DNA from 3 places in the Solibacillus sp. GQ1 genome. Region 2 is predicted to be linked to each of the others. Evidence: riboswitches for the same ligand, from Rfam matches in the RefSeq annotation. Region 2 holds a riboswitch; each other region holds the start of a gene.

The links. A riboswitch is a leader RNA that binds a small molecule or an ion and turns the genes downstream of it on or off. The one in region 2 is predicted to bind lysine.
Region 1: it holds a riboswitch for lysine, as region 2 does, so the genes downstream of both, AC6CH1_RS14520 (amino acid permease) here and AC6CH1_RS11425 (aspartate kinase) in region 2, are expected to answer to the same signal.
Region 3: it holds a riboswitch for lysine, as region 2 does, so the genes downstream of both, AC6CH1_RS07095 (transporter substrate-binding domain-containing protein) here and AC6CH1_RS11425 (aspartate kinase) in region 2, are expected to answer to the same signal.

The regions. Positions count from the first base shown of each region.
Region 1 covers NZ_JCAXEX010000003.1:45,760-56,888, reverse strand. The annotation lists gene AC6CH1_RS14525 (RNA 2'-phosphotransferase) at 1-508, opposite strand, end outside; gene AC6CH1_RS14520 (amino acid permease) at 766-2,220, opposite strand; lysine riboswitch at 2,313-2,493, opposite strand; gene AC6CH1_RS14515 (CynX/NimT family MFS transporter) at 2,636-3,835, shown strand; gene AC6CH1_RS14510 (restriction endonuclease) at 3,897-4,451, shown strand; gene AC6CH1_RS14505 (nitric oxide synthase oxygenase) at 4,495-5,550, opposite strand; gene AC6CH1_RS14500 (RtcB family protein) at 5,682-6,878, opposite strand; gene AC6CH1_RS14495 (hypothetical protein) at 6,871-7,137, opposite strand; gene AC6CH1_RS14490 (agmatinase family protein) at 7,475-8,443, opposite strand; gene hutI (imidazolonepropionase) at 8,440-9,669, opposite strand; gene hutU (urocanate hydratase) at 9,715-11,129, opposite strand, start outside.
Region 2 covers NZ_JCAXEX010000001.1:2,224,766-2,235,894, reverse strand. The annotation lists gene trxA (thioredoxin) at 29-343, shown strand; gene uvrC (excinuclease ABC subunit UvrC) at 479-2,269, shown strand; lysine riboswitch at 2,302-2,480, shown strand; gene AC6CH1_RS11425 (aspartate kinase) at 2,567-3,799, shown strand; gene AC6CH1_RS11420 (YslB family protein) at 3,895-4,311, opposite strand; gene AC6CH1_RS11415 (succinate dehydrogenase cytochrome b558 subunit) at 4,583-5,197, shown strand; gene sdhA (succinate dehydrogenase flavoprotein subunit) at 5,293-7,038, shown strand; gene sdhB (succinate dehydrogenase iron-sulfur subunit) at 7,055-7,831, shown strand; gene AC6CH1_RS11400 (acyl-CoA thioesterase) at 7,973-8,416, shown strand; gene AC6CH1_RS11395 (helix-turn-helix domain-containing protein) at 8,486-8,707, shown strand; gene AC6CH1_RS11390 (MarR family winged helix-turn-helix transcriptional regulator) at 8,781-9,224, shown strand; gene racE (glutamate racemase) at 9,241-10,041, shown strand; gene rph (ribonuclease PH) at 10,166-10,918, shown strand; gene AC6CH1_RS11375 (XTP/dITP diphosphatase) at 10,918-11,129, shown strand, end outside.
Region 3 covers NZ_JCAXEX010000001.1:1,432,234-1,443,362, forward strand. The annotation lists gene AC6CH1_RS07070 (5-bromo-4-chloroindolyl phosphate hydrolysis family protein) at 1-288, shown strand, start outside; gene AC6CH1_RS07075 (toxic anion resistance protein) at 292-1,404, shown strand; gene AC6CH1_RS07080 (DUF6501 family protein) at 1,451-1,648, opposite strand; gene AC6CH1_RS07085 (amino acid ABC transporter ATP-binding protein) at 1,987-2,721, opposite strand; gene AC6CH1_RS07090 (amino acid ABC transporter permease) at 2,723-3,469, opposite strand; gene AC6CH1_RS07095 (transporter substrate-binding domain-containing protein) at 3,594-4,430, opposite strand; lysine riboswitch at 4,545-4,732, opposite strand; gene odhB (2-oxoglutarate dehydrogenase complex dihydrolipoyllysine-residue succinyltransferase) at 5,063-6,328, opposite strand; gene AC6CH1_RS07105 (2-oxoglutarate dehydrogenase E1 component) at 6,422-9,229, opposite strand; gene AC6CH1_RS07110 (HAMP domain-containing sensor histidine kinase) at 9,545-10,939, opposite strand; gene AC6CH1_RS07115 (response regulator transcription factor) at 10,945-11,129, opposite strand, start outside.

The sequences.
Region 1 (11,129 bases), on a different contig from region 2:
TAGCTAACCGATCAGCATACCGCGCTTTAAATTGCTCGTATGCGGCAGTCCCTTGCAAAATAATAATTTCCGGCTGAAACTCCTCTACCACTTCTTTAAAAATAAGATTTCCCCGCTCAAAATTAGCTGGATCCTCTTTTTTAGCTAACTTCGCTTCATCGGCTGATTCCAGCTGATATGTATTCAGCGACGTATAAATGATGGATTCCTGGTGCTGATTTTCCAGCCAGTTTTCAAACTGCAATGAACCTTTAAATTCACGGGGTGCCCCTTTAATTTCACTTAAATAAAGGTCATGGAAAAGATCTCTATTCACTAATGACTCTGCAAAAGTCTGCTCGCTTCTGTCTTCCACTTTAAATAACGGCAACGCATGCAAACTTACTAGGAAAATTCGGGATTTGTACGGGTTCCCCTTTGTAAGAAACGGTCGATACAACACATCTTTTCTATCTTCCCCTATTAACCACGGATACACTTTTTTATAGAAACCTTTTGAAATAGGCATGTTTTCACTTCCTTATTCTTCAGTGTTACATAATTTATTTCCAGCATAATAAAATACGGGAATTTTGTTTATTTTATAATAACATTCTTGTATTCATCGTACTCGAAAAATGTTTAATCCTCAATAGCTCTCATTTAATTCTCACTTGAGAATAAATAATCCTCACTTCCCCCTATATATTCCTCAGTTGAAAACAAATAATCCTCAATATAAAAAAACGCAATGAAAGCGTACAAGCTCACATTGCGTTTCAGAAATTATTTATTTGTTAAATCGCAGTCCTTTAAAGGAACGATTTTCGTTTTGTGTTTAAATTTGTAGCCAAACCATAAAGCGGCAAACAGTGGTAAGCCGATATATGAAACGACAACACCATACCAGTCAATTGTTCCACCCATGAAAGCCATATAGTTTTGACCTAACACGACAATCATACATAGGGCAAAGGCGAATAGCGGACCGAATGGGAAGAATCTGGATACATACGGTAAATCGCTCAATGAATTCCCTTGTGCGACATAGGCACGGCGGAATCGGTAATGGCTGATTGCAATGCCTAGCCAAGCGATGAAGCCGGACATACCGGAAGCATTTAATAACCAAATGTATACTACACCGTCTCCGAAAAACGATGCAAGGAATGCTAATGAACCCACTGCCAATGTTGCTAACAGCGCATACATCGGAATACCGCGCGATGTTACTTTCATGAATAGTTTCGGTGCTTTTCCATCCACCGCTAACTGATAAAGCATACGACTTGCTGCATATAACCCTGAGTTCCCTGCAGATAACATCGCCGTTAAAATGATTGCGTTCATAACAGATGCCGCAAATGCCACACCTAAGTTTTCAAATACTAATGTAAATGGACTTGTCGCAATATCTTCTGATAAGAGGCGTGAATCCGTATACGGAATAAGCAACCCGATTGCACCGATTGCGAAAATGTAAAACAGTAAAATACGCCAGAATACTGAACGTACAGCTTTTGGAATATTTTTGGCCGGGTCATCTGTTTCCCCTGCCGTTACCCCAAGCATTTCCGTACCTTGGAATGAGAAACCGGCAGCAAGGAAAATACCGAACAATGCCAGGAAACCGCCATTAAATGGGGCGTCGTCTTTAACGAAGTTTGTAAAGCCGACCGGATCGTTCCCGCCTAAAATACCGAAAATCATTAAGAAGCTGACAATGATGAAGACAATTACTGTCGCAACCTTAATCATCGCAAACCAGTATTCCGCTTCACCGAAAGCTTTTACAGAAGCTAAGTTAAATGATAAAACAACTACGATAAATAATATTGTCCATATAATTGAAGAACTGTCCGGGAACCAGTATTTCATAATTAACGAAACAGCTGCAATTTCTGCTGCAATTGTAATTGCCCAGTTGTACCAATAGTTCCAGCCAAGCGCAAAGCCTAATGCCGGATCGACAAATTTTGTTGCATACGTACTAAACGAACCGGATGTTGGCATATAGGCAGCCATTTCTCCTAATGATGTCATTAGGAAATACACCATAACGCCGATCAGTGCATATGCGAGCAATGCCCCGCCAGGACCTGCCTGTGCAATCGCACCACCCGATGCTAAGAATAAACCTGTTCCGATTGTTCCGCCAAGCGAAATCATCGTTACATGGCGACTTTTCAAACTCTTTTTCAACCCGTTATTACCGAGCTGATCTATTTTAATCTCACTCATGAATATAAAACTCCCTTTTTGTTTTGCTTGTGAAATGTAAAAGAAAAACCACCACAAGTTTTTGTGATGGTTATATTTACACCTCATCAAACTTGAAAGATAGCTCAACACATGCTCACACATGTGACAGTTCTGTTCCTTATCGAAAACAGCCCCAGCATTATTTTCAAGAAGAAAAATAACACTTCGGCAACCATTCCTTTCATAAAGCTTCCCCGATTCTTCCTAATCTCAGCTATACTAGTCTTAATGATTGCGACCTCTACCTCATACATCTACATGAGGTAATGTTTTATTTAATTGATTAAAAGTCTAACATAACATTTTTTTGATAGCAATGGCTTCAACATTATTCTGTTTTTTAAGAGTATTCACACTACTCAAATATATATTACTAGTCAAAAGGAGAATTAATATGGACACCGAACAATTAAATCAAAATAGCAAAAAAATACTATCCAACCGAACACTCATCTATTTTATGGTTGCCGTATTTTTATTTGCGACAACATTACGTACACCGATTACATTAATCGGTCCAATTATTTCATTTATTCGTGACGACCTTGGGATTTCGAACTTTCTTGCAGGCTTCTTAACGACTATCCCTTTAATTGCCTTTGCGGTCGTTTCACCATTTGCACCGCGTATTGCCCGTAGGTTTGGGATGGAATGGACATTATTTTATTCCGTCATCTTGCTATGTGTAGGGATTTTACTTCGTTCCCTTGGGCTAACGTCTTTACTCGTTTTAGGAACAATATTAATCGGCGTCGCAATTGCATTTGGTAATGTCCTTATCCCTAGTTTTTTCAAATGGAAATTCCCATTACATATTGGCTTATTAACAGGGATTTATTCCGTATCGATGAACATTTCTTCCGGACTTGCTGCGGGCTTCAGTTATCCTATTGCTGCAAGCGCAGGCTGGCAAATTGCAGCAGGTATTACGATTATTTTAGGTATTCTTACATTGCTAATTTGGCTGCCGATTTTGCGCCAGGAAAAAGTGGAATTACATATGCCCTCTTCGCAAACAAAGAAAATGCATATGTGGAAATCACCGCTTGCCTGGGCAGTCGCTGGAGCAATGGGCTTTCAATCGTTTATATTTTACTGTTCGTCTGCGTGGATACCGGAGATTTTCATTAGCCAAGGCCTGGATGCTGCGGCTGCCGGGTGGATGGTATCCGTAATGCAGTTTGCGCAAATTCCGATGACATTTATTATTCCGATTATTGCCGGTAAAATCGCTTCACAACGTCCAATCGTCGTTTTCTTTACGATATGTTACTTAGTCGGTTTTACTGGTGTGTTGATGGAATGGACTAGCCTTGCCGTCGTATGGATGATTTTACTAGGCTTTGCAGGCGGGGCTTCGTTTGGTTTAGTGCTGATGCTGTTTTCATTGCGTACGAAGACAGCCTATGATGCAGCTGAACTTTCCGGCTTTGCACAGTCAATCGGTTATTTCGTTGCCGCAATCGGACCGGTTCTGTTTGGTTATGTTCATGATTTAACTGACAGCTGGTCAATTCCGATTGTACTGTTTATTTTAATTTCTGTTCTGTTATTTTTCGCTTCCTTTATGAGCGCAAACAACCGTACGATATAACCAAACGTATGTACCCTTTTATGATATAATAGCGTTAGTAAATAAAAGGAGTACAGGACTATTGCGTAAAAAGAGAAGACGAAATAAAAAACGCCTGCCGGTCATCCCGCTATTTTTCATCGCATCAGCTGGTGCAGCTGGCTTTTATGTAACGCGAACAGCTGAAGGCATCGGTATTGGAATTGTCGCTTATTTCGTACTATATATCGCGTTTAAAATTTGGCTAAGATCGCTGAAGACGAGGAAGTTACGAAAGTCCGGCATTCGCGAAGTCGATAAAATGACCGGTGAAGATTTTGAGAGATTTTTAGGCGAGTTATTTAAACGCCGCGGATTTAAAGTGAGCTATACCGCAACGAGCGGTGACTACGGTGCCGACCTTATTTTAAAGGACGGAAAAGATATTATTGCAGTCCAGGCAAAACGCTATTCCGGTACGGTCGGTGTAAAAGCGGTTCAGGAAATTATCGGGGCGGTAAAAATGTATGAAGCAACAGAGGCATGGGTTGTCACAAACAGTCATTTTACACGCCAGGCAGAAAAGCTTGCCGACATCAATGACGTTTATTTAATCGATCGTGATGAATTGATTCAGATTATGTTAAAAAAAAGATAAAGAAATAGGTGTGCAGAGGCTTTCGCTTCCTGCACACCTATTTTTAATATGGCTGTTGCTGGTATAGGTAGTTTGGTTTTTTTATCGTGTTGGCAATCGGTTCATGATACAAATCAGTAGTTGCAGGAGATAATGGCGGTACAAGCCATACCCAGTTTCCCGTTACATCACGGTTGCTTACATGTTCCTGCTTTTGAAAAAGCTGAAACTGCTGAGCAGCGGTATGATGATCGACAATACTTACACCCGCTTTTTTATATGAATGAAGAACCGCAACATTCAGTTCAACAAGTGCACGGTCCTTCCAAAGCGACGCATTCACCGAAGTGTCCAGTCTCATTGCTTCCGCCACTTTCGGGAGGAAATTATAGCGGTACGTATCCGCTAAATTGCGCGCCCCGATCTCCGTTCCCATATACCACCCATTAAACGGCGCTGCCTGAAAATCGGTGCCGGCAATATTAAAACGCATACTCGAAATAATGGGGACTGAATACCATTTCATATTTAAAGGCGAAAAGTCATAATCCGGATGGGTAATCGCAACTTCCAGTACATGCTCTTTTGGCATTTCAAAAAACTTTGGCTCCCGGTCGTCCACTTGAATGACAAGCGGTAAAACATCGTAGTTTGTACGTGCGCCTTGCCAGCCGAGACCTTCACATATTTTCGTAAACTCGAGTGAATCGGAATCTCCAACAATTCCATCATCTGTTTCATACCCAGCATAGCGGATTAGCTGATGATTCCAGATGCGTACACGGTTCGGTTCAAACAGTGTAATGGCCGGTCTGATTTTCCCATTGTTGGTCGCAAAATCAATGTGTTTTATTAGCGCATCATAAACTTCAACTTCATTTAATAAATGGCGCTCATCAAACACGTTTAAGCTATTCCAAAACAGGCGACCGATGCATTTATTGCTGTTGCGCCATGCAACCCGCGCCCCGTACGAAAGCTCATCTGTTGTTAAGGTAAAGTCCGGATGCTGGGCCTCTTCCAACCGCTCTTTCAGCCATTCTTCTGTCTGATTTGTTTCTTTTTTATATAAAGTAAGGAAATCTATTCGTTCATGCAATACTGCAGTCGTTGTTGCCATCTATTTCATCTCCTTCTAGCCTATATTTTGGCCTCTTAGAAAGGGAAACTCAATGAATCAACAACCGATTAAAACATGTATATTTCATACATGACTAAATTTGTTCATAAAGTGGTTCTTTGTTACCTCTTCTATTTATCACTCGCTTTGAAATTATAAACTGGTGTCACGTGTTTCTGGATTGTCACCGTTTCTCCAATTTGCTCGACAATTTCCTGCATCGGCTTATAGGCCATTGGTGCTTCGTCAAGCGTTTCTTCAGTTACCGAAGTTGTCCAAATTCCTTGCATCGTCTGTTTAAAATCATCCATCGACAAGTTTTTCATTGCGGCTGTCCGCGAGTAGATGCGGCCAGCTCCATGTGGGGCGGATTCATTCCAGTCAGCATTCCCTTTTCCGATACAAATAAGAGAACCGTCCCGCATATTCATCGGGATGACGAGCTTTTCATTCTTTGCAGCCCGTACTGCCCCTTTACGCAAAACCATGGCATCCGTATCAATATAATTGTGTACAGAATCAAACTGTTCCGCGAATTCCCACTTCATATGCTCGGCGATTGTATTGGCAATATGCACTCGGTTTTCATGTGCAAAACGCTGTGCCAGTTTCATGTCGGCAATATAATCCCGGAACAGATCGCCTTCTAAATAAGCCAAATCCTTTGGTGCAACCGGATTTTCGTTCTTATATGCTTTTATCATTTTTTGGATGTCTTTGCTGTTTCCGGCTTTCTTCAGTGCTGCAATTCTTTCAGTTAAATCTTCACGCTGCAATGACTCGAATGCCCGCTTTTGATGCCAGTTCGCCACCTTTGCCCCGACATAGCGCGAGCCCGTATGGATCAATAAATAATGAACTCCCGTCTCGTCTTTTGCCAGCTCAATAAAATGATTGCCGCCACCCAATGTACCTAGCGAGCGTTCTGTATACTCATTTTGTAATCCGCGTGCGATAAAGTTTTCGTTTGCAAAAAGTTCAGTATCCTTTATATTTAGCGCATTTTCATGGATTTCGTTGCCACTCGGTACGAAACGTCGGATCGTTGTATCGAGTTCATTAAAATCAATTTTGCCTTTACCGATTTCCGAAACGAGCACCCCACACCCTACATCAACACCGACCAGATTCGGTACAACACGGTCATTCAACTGAATTGTTGTGCCGATTACACAGCCTTTTCCGGCATGATAGTCGGGCATAATCCGTACTTTTGTCCCTTCCATAAACGACTGATTGACGAGTTCATCAATTTGCTGAATCGCCGTTTCCTGTGGTGTGTTCGTATAAATTTTAGCGTTTGTATATTTTCCGTTAATTTCAATCAATGCTGCTCACGCCTTTCTTTTTTAAACTGAGTACACCGAATATAAGAATTGCGACACCAATATAACTACCAAGCAGTAATATTGGGGATCCTTGGTTAACAAACCCGAATGTCATTTCAGATTGAAGCACAACCGTATCCGGTGCGAATTGCGGTTTGTAGAAAAATGTTTGAACTAAACCGATTAACAGTTGTGCGGTGAAATATAGAATATGTAAAAGCAGTGCTCCGATGATTGCAAACAGGAATTTACGTTTCATGCAAGACCTCCCTTTGTGAAAGTAATTGTTTCTATTTACGAATGGGGGCAAGGAATAGTTTCATAAATTTTCCTGTATGGCAGTTGGCTTTTTTATTAGAAGTTATAGGAGTATATTGAAAACTCGTAGAAGATATTTGAAACTTTCGGCTCTATATTCGAAAATTTGGAATCGATATTAGAAAATCCATGTGCTTTATTAGAAAATGACCGGTTTATTAGCAACTCGAGTGCGGATATTAGAAAATCTCTAGAACTTATTAGAAAACCAAATCTCTTTAACAAAAAATGAGCCATTCGAAAAGCGGTTAAACTTTTCAAACAGCCCATTCCCCTCACTATTTTAAATGAACAAATCTCGATACCATCATCGTTAAAAATGCGTACACTCCGGCTTTTACCGTCTGTAATTCACGTGTATCACGATGCGGGTCGACACAGACGAAATCCATGCCTTTTACAATTTCGTATTTCCCTACTTCATACAGCAAATCGAACAGCTCATCTGTCCGCATGCCACCTGGTGTAGAAGCAGGAACTCCCGGTGCGTATGCAATATCAAGTACGTCCATATCTACTGTCACATAAACAAGATCTACTTTCTTGGAAAGCTCCTTCATGACATTCGCAATTACGGCCTCCGCGCCACGGCGACGGAAATCCTTTAATGTAATGCGGTTTACACCATAATGATTCGCAGTACGTATTAGACTCGGGGCATTGTAAAAACCGTGCAGCCCGATGTTATACACATCTTCACCCTTCACTACACCAGCATCAAGCAGCTGGCGGATTGGTGTACCGTTTGTCGGGCCATCCGATTCTGTTGTCCGTAAATCCAGATGGGTATCGAACTGTAAAATACCGATTCGTTGCCCAGAAGAATTGGCAAATGCTCTCACAACCGGCGCAGTAATCGAATGATCCCCGCCAATTTGTACATAGAAACTCTCAGGACAATCTTTCAATACATCCGTCATCGCCTGTTCAATATTGTCATGACATTGCAAAATATTCGTTCCGTGCATTTTCACATCACCGACATCAGCAACCCGAAATTCCCGCACATCTACATCTTCATCAATTGAATACGTAGTAAACAGATTCCAGCTTTTTCGGAAAAAATCCGGATATTCCGAAGCTGCTGAAGCACTAATTGACGAACGTGACAGTGGTACTCCTGTAATGACCACATCAAAGGAATCTGAAAGCTCCCCATAACTTGGCACAATCCAGTCTTTTACCTTCAAATCTCCAGATTCCACCCGATTCCAAGAAGTTGCCGGACTTACTAGGAACTTGCTCACAGTAAGCTGCCACCTTTCACAACGACGTTTCCTGCTTTAATTACAGTATCGGTATGATTCATCCCGTAGAAATATTGAAGCTGCTTATAATTCGGAACGTCTAGAATCAGTACATCTGCCTGTTTTCCTTTTTCGAGCGTACCGACTTGATCTGCACGTTTTATCGCATGGGCAGCATTGATCGTTGTTGCACAAAGTACTTCTTCCATCGTCATTCCCATGTTCATGCACGCCAAGTTTTGAATGAACGGCAAGCTGATCGTTGGCGACGAACCCGGATTAAAGTCCGTTGAAATGGCTACAGGTACGCCACTATCGACCATTAGGCGGCCTCTTGCATATGGTGCACGTAAAAAGAAGGCAGTTCCCGGCAAGAGCACAGCAATAGTACCGGCCTTCGCCATTGCAGCAATCCCTTCATCTGAAGCAACGAGTAAATGCTCTGCGGAAATAGCCCCGACTTCTGCAGCAAGTTCTGCACCTTCATATGGCTCGATTTCATCTGCATGAATTTTCGGTGTCAGCCCGTATGCTTTCCCCGCTTCCAAAATCAAACGGGATTGCGCTGGTGTGAACACTCCTTTTTCACAAAAGACATCATTGAACTCCGCAAGCTCCAGCTCAGCCACTTTAGGAATCATCTGCTCTATGATAATTTTTACGAATTCATCTTCATTACCCTTAAATTCTTTCGGAACAGCATGTGCACCCATAAAAGTCGAGACAATATCAACAACATGCTCTTCCTGCAGTTTCTTCACAACATAAAGCTGTTTGATTTCGTTTTCAAGATCAAGGCCATAGCCTGATTTTGCTTCAACCGTCGTAACGCCGTGACGCAAAAACTCGTTTAAGTGCCGAACGGTTTTGCTGTATAAATCATCAAAACTCGCTTCACGTGTTTTTGTCGTCGTATAGTGAATCCCGCCACCAGCATTCATAATATCCATGTAGGACCTTCCGGCAAGGCGCATATTCAGCTCATGTTCACGCGTTCCCCCATGCACTAAATGTGTATGGCAGTCCACAAGGCCCGGCATGACAATCTTCCCTCGTGCATCAATAACCTCGGCATCGCTTACTAGATGCGGATATTCTTGTTTTATTTCTTCAAGAGGCGCAATCATTGCAATGCGGTCTCCTTCAATTAATACGCTTACCTCTTTTTTCAGGCCGAGCTCGCTCATCTGCTCACGACGGCGAGGTAATTTCACATCACTTTCCATTGTTAATACTTCATTTGCATTATTTATTAAAATAGCCAAAGTTCATCATCCTTTTAGCATCGGCATATTGATACCTTTTTCTTTTGCTGTGCGAACTGCAATGTCATAGCCTGCATCTGCATGGCGTACAACCCCCATACCCGGGTCTGAAATAAGCACGCGATTGATCTTTTCTGCTGCGAGCTTTGTGCCGTCAGCTACTAGTACTTGACCGGCATGTTGGGAATAACCCATTCCTACACCGCCGCCATGATGAATGCTCACCCAGCTTGCACCGCCTGCAGTATTGACGAGCGCATTCAATAACGGCCAGTCTGATACAGCATCCGATCCGTCCTGCATTCCTTCTGTTTCACGGTTTGGTGAAGCGACTGATCCGGAGTCCAAATGGTCACGGCCAAATACAATCGGCGCTTTCAGTTCACCATTTGCAACCATCTCGTTTACGCGCAGTGCAAAGCGGTGGCGGTCGCCATACCCCAGCCAGCAAATACGGGCAGGTAAGCCTTGCCATTTCACCATTTTCTGTGCCATATCAATCCAGTTTACTAATGCTGTGTCTTCAGCAAACATTTCTTTTGCCAGAGCATCTGTTTTGTAAATATCCTCAGGGTCTCCTGACAGTGCTGCCCAGCGGAACGGTCCTTTTCCCTCACAGAATAGCGGGCGGATATAGGCAGGTACAAAACCAGGGAAATCAAAAGCATTTTCCACACCCATTTCCTTTGCATAGGCACGGATATTGTTTCCATAGTCAAATGTTTCCGCACCTGCCTGCTGGAATTCAAGCATTGTTCGTACATGCTCTGCCATCGTTTCCTTTGCACGGCGCTCATATGTTTTCACATCTGTTTTGCGCAATTGAAGCGCTTCCTCCAACGTCATCCCGTTTGGAATATAGCCGTTAATCGGGTCGTGGGCAGATGTCTGGTCTGTAACGAAATCCGGAATCATGCCGCGATTCAACAGCTCACGGTTAATGTCCGCACAGTTTCCTACTAAACCAATTGATGCAGGTTCTTTAGCAGCCGTTAACTTATTTACAAGCTCTATCGCCTCATCTACTGTTTCGACAAGGTAATCACAGTAGCCTTCATTTATTTTTCGTTCGATTCGCGCACGGTCCACTTCAACAACTAAAATGACCGCACCCGCCATTTTTCCTGCTAATGGCTGGGCACCACTCATGCCGCCCATACCACCAGTTAGTATCCACTTACCACGAAGGTCGGCTGTTCCAAACTTCTTTTTCCCTGCTTCCACAAAACTTAAATATGTTCCTTGGAGAATTCCCTGTGCCCCGATATAGATCCATGAGCCCGCCGTCATTTGCCCGTACATCATTAAGTTGCGTTCTTCCAGTTCATAGAAATGGTCCCAGTTCGCCCAGCCAGGCACTAGATTCGAGTTGGCGATCAGTACGCGAGGTGCATTTTCATGTGTTCTAAATACTGCAACCG
Region 2 (11,129 bases):
CATATGTTATTTAAGGAGGCTATTTAATATGGCAATTGTACACGCGACAGATCAAACTTTCCCACAAGAAATTTCAAACGGCACAGTTTTAGTAGACTTTTGGGCTACTTGGTGCGGACCATGTAAAATGATTGCTCCAGTTCTTGAAGAATTAGATACAGAAATCGGTAACGATGTAAAAATCGTGAAAGTGGATGTTGATAACAACCAAGTTACTGCTGCAGAATACCAAATCATGTCAATTCCTTCATTACTATTATTCGTAGATGGTGAAGTAAAAGCAAAAACTGCTGGCTTCATGCCAAAAGAAGCGTTAATTGATTTCATTAACGACAACAAATAATTAAACCTCTGGCCACTCATATGACCAAGGAATAATTGATATGTTGAAAGCCGTATGCCATACAAGGTGTACGGCTTTTTTCTTATACCTTAATCAGTTAAACTATAGGAAAGGACATATTAGACAGGTGAGAATATGAATGCAATCATTAAAGCAAAACTAGAAATACTACCGAATGAATCAGGTTGCTATATTATGAAAGACCGTCAAGGCACGATTATTTACGTTGGTAAGGCTAAAGTATTGAAAAATCGAGTGCGTTCTTACTTTACGGGAAGTCATGACGGTAAAACTGCGAGACTAGTCAGTGAGATAGAAGACTTCGAGTATATTGTGACTTCAAGTGATTTGGAAGCTCTTATACTGGAACTGAATCTAATTAAGCTGCATGATCCGAAATATAATGTGAAACTAACGGATGATAAAACGTATCCTTATATAAAAATAACGAATGAACGATACCCACGTATTATTACGACAAGAAAAGTGAAGAAGGATAAAGCGAAATATTTCGGTCCGTATCCGAATGCCTATGCGGCAAACGAAACGCGGAAATTACTGGACCGATTGTATCCGCTTCGTAAATGTACACATCTGCCTAACCAGGTGTGTCTGTACTATCACTTAGGTCAATGTTTGGCACCGTGTGTAAAAGAAATTGAAAAACAAGTGTATGACGAAATGATTGATGAGATTTCGAAGTTTTTAAATGGGGGCGTTGAAGAAATACAACAAGACCTTCAGCAAAAAATGATGGATGCTGCCGAAAATCTGGAGTTTGAGCGGGCAAAGGAATTCCGGGATTTGATTGCTCATATCGATCAAATTATGGAAAAGCAAAAAATCGTCACGGATGATTTGAGCAACCGGGATGTATTTGGCTATGCAGTAGAAAAAGGCTGGATGTGTGTCCAGGTGTTTTTCGTGCGTCAAGGCAAACTCATTGAGCGGGATGTCTCGATTTTCCCGATTTATAATGAGCCGGAAGAGGAATTTTTAACATTCGTCGGCCGTTTTTACGAACAGCCGCATCATTTATTGCCAAAGGAAATTTTTGTGCCAAAGTCGATTGACGAAACAATTTTACAAAAACTGCTGGATGTGAAGGTGCTGACACCGAAGCGCGGTTCCAAAAAAGAGCTTGTTGATCTAGCAATGAAAAACGCTGAAATCGCCATTCATGAGAAGTTCCAATTGATTGAACGTCAAGAAGAGCGGACAGTCGGGGCTTGTGAAGCACTTGCTGAAGCGATGCAAATTCCATTGCCGCTTAGAATAGAGGCGTTTGATAACAGTCATATGCACGGTGCGGATCCGGTTTCGGCGATGGTTGTTTTTATAGACGGGAAGCCTGCGAAAAAGGAATACCGGAAATATAAAACAAGGGAAGCGGCCAAACATGATGACTATGGTGCGATGCAGGAAGTTATTCGACGTCGTTACACACGTGTACTGCGGGAAAATCTGCCATTGCCTGATCTGATTCTTATCGACGGAGGAAAAGGACAAATGGAAGTCGCACGTGAAGTCATTGAAGACGAGCTTGGGTTAGTCATTCCGATAGCAGGATTGGCTAAAGACGAAAAGCACAATACGTCCCAGCTATTATTTGGTACGCCTCCGGAAGTTGTCCCATTAAAGCGAACAAGTGACGGTTTCTATTTATTGCAGCGCATTCAAGATGAGGTACACCGATTTGCGATTACGTTTTTACGTCAGCAACATCAGACGAATGCCATCACTTCAGTTCTTGATGGGATTGAAGGTGTAGGTCCGAAGCGGAAGCAGCAACTCATGAAGTATTTTGGATCAGTAAAAAAAATCCGCGAGGCAAGCGAATTGCAGCTGCAGGAGTCCGGTGTGCCGGCAAAGCTGGCGGATGTCATATATCGGCATTTTCATGAAGCACCATTGAATAAAGAATAATGGTGTGCTAATATATAAGACAATTCAATATTTACTAAGATAGAGGCGCAGTATTCAACAGTAAATTGCTCGAGGAAGAACAATTCCATTGACAGCAATCGAAAGGGGACCCTGCCGAAGTGAAGTGCGTATTGTTCGCGCAGTTTGCTGGTTTTGCATTTAAGAGATGTAAAACTGTCAGAGCTTTATGTTCTGGAGGGCTATCCTGAAAAACTTATAATTATTATTTGTATTGACGGCGGCTTTCCATGAATATGGGAAGTCGTCTTTTTGTTTACAATTTAAGGAGGGAAAAGAATGGAGACAGTTGTAGTAAAGTTTGGCGGTCCGGCATTGACTACACCGGAAAAAATCGTACAGGTAGCCAAAAAAGTGATAAAAGAGCAAGGACGTGGCATAAACTTAGTCGTTGTCGTTTCTTCAATACCCGCTATACGACGAGAATTGAGACAATATGCTGCTGAAATTACCGATGAGCCGTCGAAACGGGAAATGGATGCACTGGCCTCATCAGCAACACAAATAACTAGTGCAATGCTTGCAATGGCAATTCAGGAGCATGGAGGTAAAGCTGTGTCACTTGCTGGATGGCAAACAGGTATTCATACTAATCAAAAACATGGCAACGCACGAATCGATCATGTGGATAGTAAACGAATTCAGGAACATTTGGCATTAGGTGAAATCGTCGTAGTAGCAGGTTTTCAAGGAGTTACGGGGACAGACAATATTTCAACATTCGGCAAAGGGGGTTCTGAAACTTCAGCAGTTGCACTTGCGGTTGCCCTCGAAGCAGAGCGTGTCGAGATTTTTTCATCAGTTGAAGGGATTTTCACGGCAGACCCAGAAATTGTAAAAGGATCTAGGAAACTACCGGAAGTTTCTTATGATGAGATGTTGGAATTTGCAAATTTAGGGGCTAAAATTTTGCACCCACGTGCGGTTGAACTTGCCAAAAAATACAATATACCGCTCATTGTACGCTCTTTCGTACAGGACGTGGAAGGCACTTTTATTAAAGGGGATGTAGACATGGAGAAAAACTTACTTGTACGCGGGGTAGCTTACGAATCGGATATTATTCGTTTGACGATCGGCTATGATTCTTATGAAACCGCGTCATTGGCAGAAGTGTTTAGTGTTTTAGCAGAAAATGATATCAATGTGGACATTATTGTTCAAGCAGTCATTGATGGCGTGAAGCCGACCATTTCCTTTACAATTTCCAAAGATGAGTTTGCGGAAGCTTTACGGGTACTGGAAACTAGTAAACTGTCACTTGGGTTTAGTTTTGCAGATTTTGAAGTAGGTTTAGCGAAAGTATCTATTATCGGTTCTGCGATGGCATCCAATCCGGGGGTTGCGGCTCGCATGTTTGCACGCTTAGGTCGCGAACATATTCCTGTAAAAATGGTCAGCACTTCGGAAATTAAAGTTTCTGTCGTTGTACCACAGGAAGAAATGGTTCGTGCTGCGAATGTGCTGCATGAGGAATTCAATTTGGCGATGAAAGAAGTAACCGCTTCTTAAAGTAATAGCTGGAAATGAGCTGTAGTAGCTTATTTCCAGCTTTTTATTGAGTAAATTTGCTGCTTCAGCAATAGTTGTTTATTATAAGTTGAAGGCTAAATTTTCTCTTTTAAATCCCATTTTAACGTAAATTTTACGACATTTTTGTCATTATCTTTTTCTTCATAGCATTCCGTCAAATAGCCTAGCTGCTTTTGTTTCTGCTCTGCTAAAAAGCCAGCTTCAAGACGGAAGCAACGTTGTACAATATTGAGTGGCACTTCCTCTGTTGTCAAAAGTATGTAATGAAGTTCGTCCTTCGTTTCTTTTTCCAGAACTAACTGACCCCAGCCAGCTTCCATAAAAAAGGAAGGGAGTTCATCCATTGAAAATAATGGGAACTTTCTTGCAATTTCTTTACCTGCCCAATATAAAACATCTTCTTCATGCTTACCTAGAATAGAAGGAAGAAGATGGTCACGAATGATTTCGTAGCCAAAAGTTGGAATCGTTTTCATTTTGTACCCTTCCATATAAAAAACCTCTTTCATAAATTTTCTTATAATTTTCATTCTTTCATGAAGAAATGGGTTATAAGCAGAAAAAACAGTTCTTAAAACAGCGTAAAACCGTCTTTAAAATGATTATAAAATATCCTGCGTTGCCTTGACGCTAGTATCTGTTGAGAGTACAATGGACATGTCATAATATTGTACCATGATGAAATGCGCAGTCAACATCCCAACTTTTACAATTTTGAGGCGTTGCGCATGTGTATTTCAAGTACTAAGGGGGGTAACAGTTTTGTCGAAAGATCGTGAATTTTTATGGCGCCGCTTACACTCGTTATTAGGTGTAGTTCCTGTCGGGTTGTTCTTGGTGTTCCACTTATTTCTGAACTTCACTGCAGTTGGCGGTGAAGAAACTTACAATAACGCAACAGGTGTTATGGAATTACTTCCACACTCGTTATTGTTAGCGATGGAATGGATCATTATCTATATTCCATTAATGTTCCACGGATTCTATGGAGTGTATATTGCTTTCACTGCAACATACAATACTGGACGTTTCAGCACATTCCGTAACTGGATGTTTGCATTGCAACGTTTCACAGGTATTTTCCTTGTAGTCTTCATTGCGTGGCATATTTTCCAAACACGTATCCAAAAAGCATTAGGTGCTGAAGTTGAATTTAATATGATGGTTGAAATCGTTGACAATCCATTAATGTTAGTATTCTACATCTTAGGTATCGTTTCAGCAGCATTCCACTTAGCGAACGGTTTATGGTCGTTCTTAGTAAGCTGGGGTATTACGCAATCTAACAAATCTCAACGAATCGCAACTTATGTTACGTTGTTAATTTTCGTAGTATTAGCAATCGTTGGTGTTGCAGCTATCTTAGCATTCGTCTAATCCCTTAACTTGATCACTACTACATAGTTAAGATCCTAGAAGGAATGGAATATGAGTAAGAGTTTTTAGCAATTAATGAGGAGTGAGAAATAATCATGGCAAAAAGTAAAGTTATCGTCGTTGGTGGCGGTCTTGCTGGCTTAATGGCTACGATTAAAGCAGCTGAAGTTGGTACTGAAGTTGATTTATTCTCGTTAGTTCCAGTTAAACGTTCACACTCTGTATGTGCACAAGGCGGAATTAACGGAGCAGTTAATACAAAAGGTGAAGGGGATTCTCCATGGATCCACTTTGACGATACAGTATATGGTGGAGACTTCTTAGCGAACCAACCACCAGTTAAAGCAATGGCTGATGCCGCTCCTGGTATCATCCACTTAATGGACCGTATGGGAGTAATGTTCAACCGTACGCCAGAAGGTTTACTTGACTTCCGTCGTTTCGGTGGTACATTAATGCACCGTACAGCATTCGCTGGTGCGACAACGGGTCAACAATTATTATATGCACTAGATGAGCAAGTTCGTGCACACGAAGTAGCTGGTTTAGTTACGAAGTATGAGCACTGGGAATTCCTTGGTGCGGTGCTTGATGACGAAGGCGTTTGCCGCGGTATCGTAGCACAAGATTTACGTTCAGAAGAAATTCGCTCATTCCGTTCTGATGCTGTAATTATGGCAACAGGTGGTCCTGGGATTATCTTCGGTAAAACAACAAACTCAGTAATCAACACTGGTTCTGCAGCATCGATTGTTTACCAACAAGGTGCAACATATTCAAACGGAGAAATGATTCAAATTCACCCAACAGCGATTCCTGGAGACGACAAAAACCGTCTAATGTCTGAATCTGCTCGTGGTGAAGGTGGACGTGTATGGACGTATAAAGACGGTAAGCCTTGGTACTTCCTAGAAGAGAAATATCCTGCTTACGGTAACTTAGTACCACGTGATATCGCAACACGTGAAATTTTTGACGTGTGCGTAAACCAAAAGTTGGGTATTAACGGGGAAAACATGGTATACTTAGACTTATCCCATAAAGATCCTCATGAATTAGATATTAAATTAGGTGGTATTATCGAAATCTACGAGAAATTCGTAGGTGATGACCCACGTAAATTACCGATGAAAATCTTCCCTGCGGTACACTATTCAATGGGCGGATTATGGGTTGACTATGACCAAATGACTGAAATTCCTGGTTTATTCGCTGCAGGTGAATGTGACTACTCACAACATGGTGCAAACCGTTTAGGTGCGAACTCATTATTATCAGCGATTTACGGTGGTATGGTTGCAGGTCCAAATGCTGTTAAGTACATTAAAGGACTTCAAAAGCATGCGGAAGATCTACCTGAAGAAATCTACACGCGTCGCGTACAGGAAGAAACAGAGAAATGGGAAGCTATCCTGAAAATGGATGGTACGGAAAACGCTTACTTGCTACACAAAGAGCTTGGTGAGTGGATGACTGACAACATGACTGTTGTACGTGTAAACGCAAAATTAGAAGAAACTTATGCGAAATTAACTGAGCTTCAAGAGCGTTGGGAAAACATCAACATTAACGATACGCAAAAATGGTCGAATCAAGGTGCCCACTTCACTCGTCAGTTAAAGAACATGTTATATTTAGCTAAAGTTATGACGAAGGGTGCATTATTACGTGACGAATCTCGTGGCGCTCACTTTAAGCCAGAATTCCCAGAACGTGATGATGAGAACTTCTTAAAAACAACTATGGCGAAGTTCGATCCGGCAACGGGCGAACCAATTATTACTTATGCCGAAGTAGACGTTTCGTTAATTCCACCACGTAAACGCGACTACTCAGCGTAGAAGGGGGAACTAAACAGTGGAAACAGTAAATACTGATAGAACAGTTAAGTTAGAAATCGTTCGTCAAGACAATGAGAATGGTGCTACACGCGTTGAGAAGTTTGAAGTTCCTTACCGTCCTGGTATGAACGTTATCTCTGCTCTAATGCATATTCAAAAAAATCCTGTTACTGCTGATGGTCAAAAAACGACTCCAGTAGCATGGGATATGAACTGTCTGGAAGAAGTTTGTGGTGCATGTTCAATGGTAATCAATGGACGTCCGCAACAATCTTGTTCAGCATTAGTAGACAAGTTAACTCAACCAATTCGTTTAGAGCCAATGAAAACTTTCCCGGTTATCCGTGACTTACAAGTAGACCGTGAGCGCATGTTTAACGCACTTAAGAAAGTTAAAGCATGGGTACCAATCGATGGTACTTATGATTTAGGTGAAGGTCCACGTATGCCGGAGCGCAAACGTCAATGGGCTTATGAATTATCAAAATGTATGACTTGTGGTGTATGTATGGAAGCATGTCCAAACGTTTCTGAATCAGCATCATTCATCGGTCCATTTGCTTTATCACAAGTACGTTTATTCAACACACACCCAACTGGTGCAATGAATAAAGACGAGCGTTTAAATGCAATCATGGGCGACGGTGGTCTTGCAAACTGTGGTAACTCTCAAAACTGTGTAGCTGCTTGTCCAAAAGGTATTCCTTTGACAACATCTATCGCTGCACTTAACCGTGAAACAACAGTTCAAATGTTCAAAAACTTCTTCGGTTCTGACCACATGGTTGATTAATCGAATGAATATAATTGACCCTCACCTAGGTGGGGGTCTTTTTGTTTAGGATCGCTTTTTGATTTCTTACAAATTATGCTATAATGAATGAGTATTCATTATCAGGGGATGATGATGTAATCAAACAAAGGGGGAATTTTTATGCGAGCTACATATATTCAGGATGCAACAGAATGGATGGCAGGATTTTCGTTTTCGACAAAGGTAAAGGTACGATTTTCGGAAACAGATATGTATGGGCATGTAAATAATACAAAAGTATTTGCCTATTTCGAGTATGCACGTATCGAATATTTTAAAGCATTAGGATTTGATTTTACAGCAGGATCGAATACGGGAAATATGCTCGTTGTGGCAGATATTCAGTGTGATTATTTAAAAGAAGTGTTCTTTGATGAAGAATTGACAATATTTGTCAAAACGGCGTCGATCGGCACTTCTTCCATGGATTTGCATTATTTGGTGAAAAATGAAAAAGATGAAGCATGCTATACAGGACGCGGAACGCTTGTACAATTGAGCAGTGACACGGGGAAAGGTGTCCCGTTACTGGAAGAGCAAAAAAAATTATTGCTTGGGAAATAGTTAAATGCCCTCACCTGCTTTGTATTTTCGACATAATGTACAAAGAAGAGGATAGGAGGGTGTTGCAAAATGAATCGTCCGCAGCATCGTTCGCTGTTAACAAAAAGAGAACGCGAGATTTTTGAGCTATTAATAAAGGACTATTCAACACGGGAAATATCAACTAAGCTAGGCATTAGTGAAAAAACCGTTCGTAATCATATTTCCAATACGATTCAAAAGCTGGGTGTATCAAGTCGTACGCAAGCAATTCTTGAGCTATTAAGACTTCAGGAATTGTCGATATACTGATTCGATGCTTGCTATTTTATAAAAAAAACTTCAAAATAGAACTATGAAACGCATCGAGGAGTGAATGGAGTAGATGAAAGATCACAGCACACATAGCTCTGAATCTGTAGCAATCCTGGAAAAAGAACTAAGATATATTTCACACTTAATCAAACAAAAAGGTCGAGAAATTTTAAGCAATTATACGATTACACCTCCGCAATTTATTGCATTGCAATGGTTGCATGAATCGGGTGATATGACGATCGGTGACTTGTCTACGAAAATGTATTTAGCGTTTTCGACAACGACAGATTTAGTGGACCGGATGGAGAAAAATGAATTGGTACAGCGTGTACGTGACGAAAATGATCGACGTGTTGTACGGATTCATCTTTTACCTGAAGGAGAAAGAATTATACAGGAAGTAATTTTTAAGCGTCAAAATTATTTGCGGGATATTACACAGGAATTTAACGCAGAAGAGTTTGAACAATTATCAAGAACATTGCAAAAACTACATTTATTAATGAAATAGGATAGAGGCGGTACAAGTGAATGCCCCAATTGGTGTTATCGATTCCGGAGTTGGCGGATTAACAGTGGCAAAAGCGATTATGGAGCTTTTGCCGAATGAAACAATATATTATATAGGTGATACGGCGCGATGTCCTTACGGGCCACGCACAAAGAAAGAAGTCCGCAATTTTACATGGGAGATGGCAAAAGCACTCGAAAAGATGAATGTGAAGATGCTTGTCATTGCATGTAATACTGCGACTGCCGTTGCATTGGAAAGTCTGCAAAAACATATGCCATTTCCGGTTTTAGGAGTTATTAATGCAGGGGCACGAGCGGCCATAAAAAAGACAAAGCGCAATGAAGTTGTCGTATTAGCGACAGAAGGCACGATCAAAAGCGGCGCATATGAAGAAGCGGTGAAATCATTATCGACAAAAGCGAAAATAATTCCACTTGCCTGTCCGACATTTGTGCCACTCGTTGAAAGTGGTGAATACGAAGGCCAATTTTCGTATGACCTCGTTGCAAAAGGATTAAAGCCGCTTGAAGATGAGCGATTTGATACAGTCATTTTAGGCTGTACACATTATCCTATTTTACAAAAGCAAATTGAGGCAGCAGTAGGCTCACATGTTCACGTCCTGTCATCTGCCGAAGAAACGGCTAAAGATGTCGAAGCGATTTTAAGCTATACAGGAAAATTACGAACAGGTGAAGAACCACCGCAGCATATTCTGCATGCATCTGGTTCCGTGCCGATTTTCCGTTCCATAGCAGAACGTTGGCTGGAAAAAGGTGAATTGGATATACGTAAAATTACATTTGAAAAATAGTTGATAGCTCAAATTAGGCATTTTGTCTAATTTGAGCTTTTTCCTTCTATGTCTTGCTTTTCTGCTTTAGACCCTCCTTAAATTGTGATAAGATAAGTGCGCGAACAAATTGAGGAGGTCACGAATGACTAGACATGACTTACGAGCTGTGAATGAATTACGTCCAGTTCAAATTGATAATAATTATTTAATGCATCCGGAAGGCTCGGTATTAATAACAGTTGGAAATACAAAGGTGATTTGTACTGCAACGATTGAAGAAAAAGTCCCTGGTTTTTTACGTGGACAAGGTAAAGGTTGGATTACGGCTGAATATTCCATGCTACCACGCGCTACAGAGCAACGCACACGCCGTGAAAGCTCTGCAGGGAAGGTAAGTGGCCGCACGATGGAAATTCAACGCTTAATCGGCCGAGCATTACGTGCTGTCGTTGATTTAGAAGCGCTAGGTGAAAAAACGGTATGGATTGACTGTGACGTGATCCAGGCAGATGGCGGAACGCGTACGGCATCGATTACAGGAGCATTTGTAGCGATGACACAGGCAATTGCAAAACTAGGCGAAGACAAGCCATTCGTAAAATTCCCTGTAACAGATTATTTAGCTGCAACTAGTGTGGGAAAATTAGAAAACATTGGCGCAGTTTTGGATTTAAATTATGTGGAAGATTCATCTGCACAAGTCGATATGAATGTTATTATGACAGGTGCCGGCGAATTTGTGGAATTACAAGGTACAGGTGAAGAAGCGACATTCAGCCGTTCAGAACTGAATGAATTACTTGATTTAGGAGAATCGGGAATTGCCCAGCTAATCGAAATGCAAAAAACAGCACTAGGTGAAATCGCAAACTTGATCGGAAAGGTGGAAGCATAATGAAACAAGTAGTAATCGCCACAAAGAATAAAGGAAAAGCGAAAGACTTTGAAGCATTATTTGGACCATTCGGCTATGAAGTTGTCACAATGTTTGACGTTGCTCCGGATGTGGAAATTGAAGAGACAGGTAAGACTTTTGAAGAAAATGCAATTTTAAAAGCGGAAACATTAGCAAACATGCTTGGCCAAATCGTGATTGCGGATGACAG
Region 3 (11,129 bases), 790 kb from region 2:
AATCCGCACAAGTTTTATGCAGTGGAAGATTTCTTCTATGCACACTTGCCGTCAGCCGTACAGCTTTCTGATAAATATACGTTGCTGACAAAAGAGCAAGTACCTGGTACGGAAGTACATTTAGCGTTGGAAGATACGCGCAGAACTTTAAAAGAGCTGCAAATTACGATGGAATCTGATTTGAAAAGTGCTTTATCTTCGGATATCGAAAACTTGAAAATCGAACTCGACTTTGCAAAATTGTCGAATGAAAAGCGTAAAGATCGATTAAAAATCGGCGGTGAGTAACAAATGAATATGACAAACAATCCTTTTGATGCCTTTACAGCGAGTGAAAACGTTGACTTGCAAGTAAGTAAAGAACAATTTGCGGTGAATGTTGCAAACAATGCAGCCTCACCGCTTTTCGCATCATTATCAAATGATATGAAACAGCGGGCACTGCAATTAGCCCAAAATTTAGAGCCAAAAAATTACGAAACGGTTTTGGCATTTGGTTTACCCGCACAAGAAGCACTAAAAAAATTCACGACCCAGATGCTGCAGTATATTCAGCGCAAAGATGTTCGGAAAGTCGGTGAAGTATTATCCGATTTAATGCAGCATTTGGAGATGATTGACCCGGATGCATTGATTGAACAGGATAAAGGTTTTTTTGCTAAACTTTTCAGCCGTTCCACACAGTCTATTCAAGAAATTATGACCCACTACAATAAGTTAAGTAAACGCATTGATCGCTTAAGCATCCAACTGGAATATAATCAAAATGCACTATTAAACGATTACCAGTTTTTAAATAAACTCTATGCGATCAATGAAGATTATTTTCAGGAAATCAATGTTTATATTGCAACACTGGAAATTAAAAAACAGCATATGCGGGATGTTGTCCTACCTGCACTGCAAAAAGAAATTGTAGATGGACAAAATCCGTTTAAACAGCATGAACTGAAAGATATTGAAATGCAAATCGAGTGGATTGACCGCCGTATGTATGATTTGGAGCTTTCGCGTGAAGTGGCAATTCAATATGCACCGCAAATCCGAATGATTCAGCAAACAAATCAAATGTTAATCGAAAAAATTCAAAGTTCGATTATGACGACCATCCCATTATGGCAGTCTCAAATAACCATGTTATTAAACATGAACAATCAGCGTCGTGCGATACGATCTCAGGAACGTCTTATGGATGCATCGGAACAATTGATGCGTAAAAACGGCAAGATGTTGGAAGTGTCCAAAAAAGCTGCTAATCGACCAGCATTATCCCATAGTGATATTGACCGATTTAAACAAACCCAGATGCAATTGCTGCATGATATTGAGGATACATTACGCGTGCACGTACAGACAGACGAAAGGCGCCATGAAATCGAGCATACGATACTGGAACAGAAATAAAAAAGGTGTGTGAAAAGCCATAAGACTTTTCGCACACCTTTTATTTTTAAGCGAAGTATTCTTTGTAGAAACCGCCAACTTCACCTGTGTTGTCGATTACAAAGATGAACTCTTCAGTTTCGTTTTTTACTTCATATTCTTTGCCTACTGTTAATACGTTTGATACTAAATATTTCGATGCATCTGTATGTACACATTTTACCGTGCGAATTGTCGGTGCATCTTTCCAATTTAAATGTAGCATGTTATTCCCTCACTTTTAACTAATATCGATACTCTCCTATTTTATATGATTTTCCTGCCAGTGGAAAGCGCGTTGTAGTAAAAATCAACTTTTCTTGCTTCTAATATAAATACAAGGAAACCAACCACATAAAAATAGTTTTAATTTATCGCTGTTTCCGATATTTGATAGAACAACTATTCCATGTTAAACTCACAAGCAGAGGTGGAATGTATGGCATTTGGTAGTATTCCAATGTGGTTTTTCGCAATTGTAATTGCTTTTGCAATTGTATTTATTTTAATAAGCGAATGGAACTCACGAAAATAAGCTCGCAGTTAACTGCGAGCTTTTTGCTATTACCGTAATGTTCGTTTCAAGAACTCTTTTGTGCGGTCGTGTTTTGGGTTTACAAGCAATTGTTCCGGAGGGCCTTCCTCAACGATAACCCCTTTATCCATGAATACAATCCGGTCCGATACTTCCTTGGCAAACTCCATTTCATGTGTAACGATCAGCATCGTATTTCCTTGATCTGCCAGATGGCGCATTACTTTTAACACTTCCCCTACCATTTCAGGGTCAAGTGCTGATGTCGGTTCATCGAACAGCATTACATCCGGATCCATCGCTAATGCACGTGCAATTGCGACACGTTGTTTCTGTCCACCGGATAAATGTTTCGGTTTCGCATTTTTATAGGCGCTCATCCCGACAAGTTCCAAATATTTTATTGCATTCCGTTCTGCTTCATCTTTTGAACGCTTTAGCACTTTGATTTGGCCAACAATACAGTTATTTAGTACATCCAAATTATTGAATAAATTGAACTGCTGGAATACCATACCTAAATGCGTACGGTACTTTTCAATTTGATGTCCGTCATTTAAAATATTTTCACCATTATAGATTATTTCCCCTGCTGTTGGTGTTTCCAGTAAATTAATACAGCGTAAAAGTGTTGATTTTCCGGAACCTGAAGAGCCGATCAATGTTACTACTTCCCCTTTGTTTACTTGGAAATTAACATCTTTCAATACTTCATGATCACCGAATTTTTTATTTAAATGGTTAATATCAATTACAACTGTCATTTTATTCACCATCCTTATCTAGCTTGTTGCCTGTAATGAGCTCCACTTTATACGAGGAAGGTCCGTCCATCTTTTTCTCGAATAATAGTAAGAAACGAGTTACAGTAAATGTCATAATAAAGTATAATACCGTTGCGATAAAGAACGCTTCAATATATTTATAGTTACTGCCCGCAATCGAATTCGCAGTAAAGAACAGTTCCACTACCGAAATAACACTTAATACAGATGAATCTTTAATATTCATAACGAACTGATTCCCTGTTGCAGGTAAAATATTGCGTGCTACTTGCGGCAGAACAATATGAATCATCGTTTGCAGGTGATTCATTCCAATCGCTTGTGCAGCCTCGAATTGGCCTTTATCAATTGATACGATACCACCACGCACATACTCGGCCATGTAGGCTCCTGTGTTTAAACTAATAACGATAGAAGCTGCTAGAAAGCGGTCAATATCGATCCCTAAGTAGACAAGACCATAAAATACGACCATCGCCTGTACCATCATTGGCGTGCCCCTGAAAATTTCCACATAAGCCGTTAAAATAAAGTTAAAGACTTTCAGAATAGCTGATTTAATATTTTTTTTGCGTTGTGGAATTGTGTGCATAATTCCAATGAAAAATCCGATCAGTGTTCCACAAATTGTCCCGATAATTGCCAACAGAAGTGCAGTCCAAGCTCCACGTACAAATAAATCCCAGTTGTTCGTAAACAAGTTCCATGATGATTCTAAAAATGCCATCGCCTTGTCCTCCATTTCTTTCTTTGTTTCTACTATTTATGTATGAAATCATAATTTTAATAGAAAAAGGTTGTCTTCCGTTTGCCGGCAAGACAACCTCATTAAAACTGTTAATGCTACACGATTATTGTGCTGCTGGTTGATTTGCAATTGCGTCTTCCATTAATTGTTGACGCTCTTCATCCGAAATTTCAGATAAAACTTTGTTAATTTGTTCACGTAAATCTGAACCCTTTTTCAAACCTACTGCTACAGCTGTTGAGGCTTCGTCTGCTTCGAAGTTTGGTTCAGGTACGATGTATTTAATATTGTTCAGAGCCATTTCAGCTGAGATACCTTCTGGACGTTCTGAAACGTATCCGTCAATTGCGCCTGACTGTAATTGCACGCGCATTGCACCAAAATCAGTTGCCGCTACTTGTTTTTGAACACCTTCGATTTGATCGATTACATCATAATGTGTTGTCGCTTGCTGACCTGTAATTTTTGCATCTGCAAAGTCAGATAATGAAGTTGCATTTGCATATGGGCCGTCTTCTTTTACAACAATGACATAGTCACTTGTATAATAGTTCTCCGTGAAATCAATTACTTCCTTACGTTCAGGCATTGGTGACATACCAGCAATTACTAGATCAATGGCACCTGATTGTAATGATGGAATCAAGCCATCCCAGTCTGTTTTAACAATTTGTAATTCCATGTCCAGACCTTCTGCAATTTTTTTTGCAATTTCCACATCATAGCCTGCTGCGTATTCCTTTGAACCTGCAATTTGAACTCCGCCATTGGCATCATCTTTTTGTGACCAGTTAAAAGGCGCATACGCTGCTTCCATACCGATTTTAATAACTTTTTTGTCTGAATCTGAACTGCTTGTAGTACCTTCATCGCTTGTACCACAAGCTGCTAGCAATAGCATTGTCATGGCAGTCAATAAAATTAATAGTCTCTTTTTCATAGAAAATCTCTCCTTATTTGTTAAATTTCGGGCGCCAAATATACAAAAAACGACCTAAAAGAAGAACTTTAGGTCGTTTAAATTATAATTAGCCCGAATCCTCTACAGTTCCCATTTTGAGATAGCACAACTCAACCATCAGGGATATAGATGATTGAGACAGTTCTGCAATTATTCACTGCAGACCCAGCATTGTATAATTGAGCATTTACAACACTTCGGCGATATTTCCTTCTCTTATATCTCACAGCCAGCTCATGGCTCCATATAAAACTGTTAAGTATCGCGCCTCTACCTCACGAGAGTGTGAGGTTTTAATATGAAATTGATATGTTTATATTACATTATTGCGACATTTCCGTCAACACTCATTTTTCTGAAATTTCACTGTAAGAATAAATGCGCTAAAGCGCCCGTTCAACTCTGACATACATTGGAGGGCCCGGCGCAAAAGTAAACGCTCCACCACTTTTGCACGGAGGGACCTAATGGTGCGAGGAGTTGGCGCTTTAGCCTAGACGTGGATAAAACTATATTTTTACGTTATCTACAATGCAATATTCTATAGTTTCCTTAACAAAAAAGCTAATGCGCAATATACAGAATATCGCGCATTAGCATAGAAAATACTATTAAGAATTTAATAATAAATCTTCTGGGTTTTCGATCATTTCTTTTACTGTTTTTAAGAAGCCAACAGAATCTTTACCATCGATGATACGGTGGTCGTAAGATAATGCTACATACATCATTGGACGAATTTGAACTTCCCCATTAACAGCTACTGGACGGTTTACGATTGAGTGCATACCTAAAATACCAGCTTGAGTACCATTCATGATTGGTGTTGACATTAATGAACCGAACACACCACCGTTAGTGATTGTAAATGATCCGCCAGCCATGTCGTTTAAGCCTAATTTTTTGTCGCGTGCTTTACCAGCTAATTCCGCAATGTTTTTCTCAATTTCAGCGAAGTTTTTAGCGTTTGCATCACGAACAACCGGTACTACTAAACCTTCTTCTGTTGATACAGCAATACCGATATCGAAGAAGTTGTTTAAGTGAATTTCATCACCGTTAATTTGTGCATTTACATATGGATATTTCTTTAATGCTGCTACTACAGCTTTTGTGAAGAATGACATGAAGCCTAATTTAATATCGTTAGCTTTCACGAACTCATCTTGTTTACGCTTACGTAATGCCATAATGTTCGTCATATCAATTTCATTGAAAGTAGTTAACATTGCAGTTGATTGTTTTACTTCTAATAAACGTTTTGCAATTGTTTGACGACGGCGGCTCATTTTTTCAACTGTTACACGGTCTGTATCAGCTGCTGGTGTGAAGATCATTGGACCATTACCTGCTGCTGGAGCTTGGGCAGCTGATGCTGCAGGAGCTGCTGGTGCTGTACCATGTGCTGCAACGTCTTGTACACGTACGCGACCTTGTGGGTCAACAGGTGAGATTGCTGCTAAGTCAATACCTTTTTCACGAGCTAATTTACGAGCTGCCGGTGAAGCGATTACACGCTCACCTGAAGTTTCTTCAACTGCAACTGGTGCAGGTGCTGCTGCTTTAGGAGCTTCTTCTTTTGCTGGAGCCGGAGCTGCTGCTGGTGCTTCTTCTTTAGCAGCTGGTGCAGGTGCTGCGCCTTCGCCTGCTTCAACTACTGCGATTACTTGTCCTACTAATACAGTATCGCCTTCTTCAGCTAAAATTTGTTTTAAAACGCCTGCTTCTTCAGAGATGATTTCAGCATTAACTTTATCAGTTTCTAACTCAACGATGAATTCGCCTTTTTCTACGCGATCTCCAACTTTTTTCACCCACTGGGCAATTGTACCTTCAGTAATTGATTCTGCTAATTCAGGGACTTTAATTTCAGCCACGTTCATATCCTCCTTTAATTACGCTACACATTCATTGTATAGCAAGCCACTTCTATTTTAAATAGAAGCAGCTCTTTTTAAACAAATCATTTATTACTTTTCAAGTGCTTCGTTCACTAATTTAGCTTGTGCTGCTTTATGTGAATCGCCATCGCCTTCAGAAGTTGAGCTCATTGCAGGACGTCCTACATAGCGCACTTTTTTGCCTTCTGCGATATCATATAATGTTTCAAGAACATATGTCCATGAACCTTGGTTTTTCGGTTCTTCCTGTACCCAAACGATTTCTTTAACATTCGGGAAACGAGCGATAATATCTTTCACTTGTTGTGCAGGGAATGGATAAATTTGTTCAACACGGATGATGTGTAAGTGATCAAGCCCTTCGCCGTCTTTCACGCGTTCTGCTAAATCAATCATTACTTTACCAGTACCAAGTACTACTTTTTCAACCGCTTCTGTGTTTTTGCCTAAACCTTCTTGCTCGATTACTTCCTGGAAGCGACCAGTTGCAAGTTGTTCAGCAGTAGCTGCAGCAAGTGGGTGACGTAAAAGTGATTTTGGAGAAACCACTACTAATGGACGTACACCTTCTGTACCTAGTAATGCAGCTTGACGTCGTAATAAGTGGTAGTAGTTGCCTGCATTTGAACAGTTTGCTACGAACCAGTTATTTTCTGCAGATAATTGCAGGAATCGTTCCATACGGCTTGATGAGTGTTCCGGACCTTGACCTTCATAACCATGTGGTAAAAGAAGTACGAATCCAGATTTTTGACCCCATTTAGCGCGGGCACTTGAGATGAAGTTATCAAACATTACTTGCGCCATGTTTGCAAAGTCACCGAATTGTGCTTCCCATACTGATAATACATTTTGGTTTTCTAAATTGTACCCGTATTCAAAACCTACTACACCTGCTTCTGTAAGTGGTGAGTTATAAACTGAGAATGATGCTTTTGCACCTTCAATGTGATGTAATGGTGTGAATTCAGAACCATTGTTTTTATCATGTAATACTAAGTGACGTTGAGAGAACGTACCACGCTGTGCATCCTGACCAGTGAAACGAACTGGTGTGCCATCTTGTGTGATTGTTGCATATGCTAATGTTTCAGCATGACCCCAGTCAATTTTACCATCTGCGAATGCATCACGGCGTTTTGCTAAAATTTTACCTAACTTGTTTTGCGGTTCAAAACCATCTGCAAACACAAGTAAATCTTCATTTACTTTAGCCAGACGCTCAGCATCTACTTTAGTATCGATTTCAGGGAATTCGATTTTTAGTTCTTCCGGCATATTAGGCGTTACATGCTCGTCTTTTTCAGCCATTTCTTTTACATGATCATACGCAGCTTGCATTTCCGCATAAATAGCAATATCTAAAGCTTTTACTTCATCAGCAGATAAAACACCCGCTTCTGCTAATTCTGCACCATACAATGCACGAATCGGCTCATGTTTTGCAACTAATTTGTATGTTTCAGGGTTTGTAACAGTCGGATCATCTGTTTCGTTATGACCGTATCGGCGGTAACCGATTAAGTCGATTACGATATCCTTTTTGAACTTCGCACGGTATTCCGCAACAAAGCGACCAACAGCTGCCACTGTTTCAGGGCTGTCAGCGTTTACATGAATAACCGGAATATCATAGCCTTTTGCAGGGTCAGATGAATAATTAGATGAACGTGAATCATGTAACTCAGTTGTGAAACCGATCATGTTGTTCGCGATAATTTGAACTGTACCACCTGTTTTGAATCCTTCTGTTTGAGAGAAGTTGAAGCCTTCAGTTACAATCCCTTGACCAGCGAATGCCGCGTCACCATGCAGGATGATACCGAATGCATTTGATGGATCATGTTTCGCAACACCAGCTGCTGATACATCATCTTGTGCTGCACGTACAGAACCGATTACAAGCGGATTTCCTACTTCTAAGTGAGACGGGTTGTAAGCTAATTTAACGTTCAATCCAGAATCATGAGTGTAAGATGCACCCATATGATATTTCACGTCGCCAGTCCAGCCTTTTGTAATTTCTAATTTACCATCTTCAGGGAAGAAAAGGTCGTTAGAAACATGGGCGAAATCAGAGAACATCATATCGTATGGTTTTTTTAATACGTGAGTTAATACGTTTAAACGACCACGGTGTGCCATACCGATTCGAACGTTTTTTACACCTTTAGCTTCTGAAGATTTGATAATTTCGTCTAATAAAATGATTTGAGTGTCTAAACCTTCTCCAGAGAAACGTTTTTGACCAACAAATGTTTTATGAATGAATTTTTCAAAGTTTTCAATGCGTGTTAAACGCTCTAATACTGCTTTCTTTTCTTCGGCAGATAACGTTGTTTTGAAAGTTCCGCCTTCAACTTGAGCTTCGATCCAAGCACGTTCTTCCGCATTTTGTAAATGTGCAACTTCCACACCTATTTTATCTGTGTAAACAGATTTCAAATAATCAATTGCTTCCTTACCGTTTGTAACACCTGCAGGAACATTTGCAAAAAATACTGATGCAGGGATAGCTTGTAAATCTGCTGCTGTTAAATTGAATACGCTTTCTTCAATGCGTGAAGTATCTAATTGACGATTTTTTAATGGGTATAAATCTGCTGCTAAATGGCCATATTCACGAATTGATTCTGCCAGCTTAACTGCTGCTAATACTTTTTTGTAGTCTCCAGTACCTGTTACTGCTGCTGTTGCAACCGGTTGTTGACCATCTGCAAATACAGGACCACCGTAAGCTTGGAATAATTCTACTAGTTCCGGTTCCACTTCTTCAGGAGATTGCAGGAATAAGTCATACTGCTCTAATACGTAACCTAAGTTAGGACCAGAAAACGCTGACCATGGAGAACCTGCAGGTAATACATTGTTCGACATGAAAATAACCTCCAAATTTTGCCTTATGGCTGTTCCAATAATTTACTTAAAAAGGTATAATATTGTATATCACAATACAAAAATTACCTTCTTTTGTATGTAGATAAAGTAAGTACCCTCTTTTTATCTACCAAAACAAAGCAAATAATATTTTATCATTCTTCCACATGGACTAAAAGCACATTTATAAACGGCGGAAGAACATTTTTTCCATCTCAATCTTACTACTCTTCACAAAAAATACAACTCTTTTTATCAAATTAAGCAATTTTTTTCGTGAACTATTGAAATAGTAATTAGATTGAGAAAAATTATTCATTTTTTAAGAAGTTTAAGGTAAAAAAAGGTACCTTTCTGTAATTTACTTTCGACATCAATTTTCACTTCATATTTATCTGCAAGCATCTTCGTAATACTTAACCCTAGTCCAGTACCTGCAATTTTATTAGTTCGGGATGCATCCGCCCGGTAAAACCGGTCGAAAATATGTGGTAAATGTTGTTCAGAAATACCAATACCATTGTCTTCTATCGTAACTGAAATCTGCGACTGTAATTCATTATAATCAATTGTTACATGAAGTTTTGGAACATTGCTATTATATCGTATACTATTACTCAAAATATTTCTAAAGATTTGCGCTAAAGCATGTTCGGTAATGGAAGCAGCCGTTTTATCACCGGTAACATTGAGGCGAAACTCAGTGTTAGGATATAGCTGCAACAATTCTTCTCTTACCTGTTCGTATACTTGTTCTATATCAGCCTCAGCCTGTTCATCCGCTTGCTCCCTTCTTGCCAATTGCAATAGTTCTTCGATCATTTTTCTCATACGCGCAATTTCGGTTAACGAAGTGTTTAACGATTCTTCCATTACTTCCGGTTCATCTTTACCCCACCGTTTAATTAATGATAAATGACCTTCAATAACTTGAATCGGTGTTCGCAGTTCATGCGAGGCGTCTGCGACAAATTGCTGCTGTTTTGTAAACGATATCTCCAGTTCATTCATTAAAGTACGATACATATGAAGTAAATCGCCAATCTCATCTTTTGCCGAATAATCAAAGTTAGGCTGTGCAGTAAACCCGTTTTTTCTAACAAAACTCATTGCGTCCCGTAATTGGACAAGCGGTTTCATTAGCATATTCGCCAGGTAATAGCTGATCACAACCGAAAATAAAATGGCACCGAAACCAATAATAAAAATTGTTGTCAAAATATAATTCATCATCGATTGAAATGCTGCTAATGGGTGAATCAGCTGCATAACCCCTTGAAATTGTCCGATTTGAACGACTCTGTGGATGACATAGCTTTCAGATCCTGAAATCATCTGCTTTTCAATAACCGTTGAAAAATAATTTTGTTTTTTTGGCAGTTGTGCAGCCGGCGCAGCATCATTGATACGCATTACCTCAATACCATCCAGATTAAATACACGTACCGTTTGTTCTTGATTTAAAATGGCCTTCATCAATGCGGTGTTGTTTTGGAGTGCCTGTACTGTAACAGTGTTACCTTGTGATTCAAAGTATGTTGTCATATCATCAACCGTTCGCAATGCATTTTTTTCTTCATTATGAATAAGCCATGTTTGCAATGCGATATACAGCACAACAGAAATAAGGGCATAGCTTACAAAAATCGTTACACCGACTGCAAGCATCCACTTTGATTTTAATGAAAGGTTCAGTAATTTGTTTTTCATCATCCTCACCCGCGTATCACATATCCAACACCACGTACTGTTTCAATGTACGGAGTATTTTCTGTTTGCAGTTTTGAACGTAAATGGCGAATATATACATCAACTACATTAGTTTCTACCTCTGAATCGAATCCCCAAACTGTCTCTAAAATACGTTCACGTGTACATACATGGTTTCTGTTCTCCACAA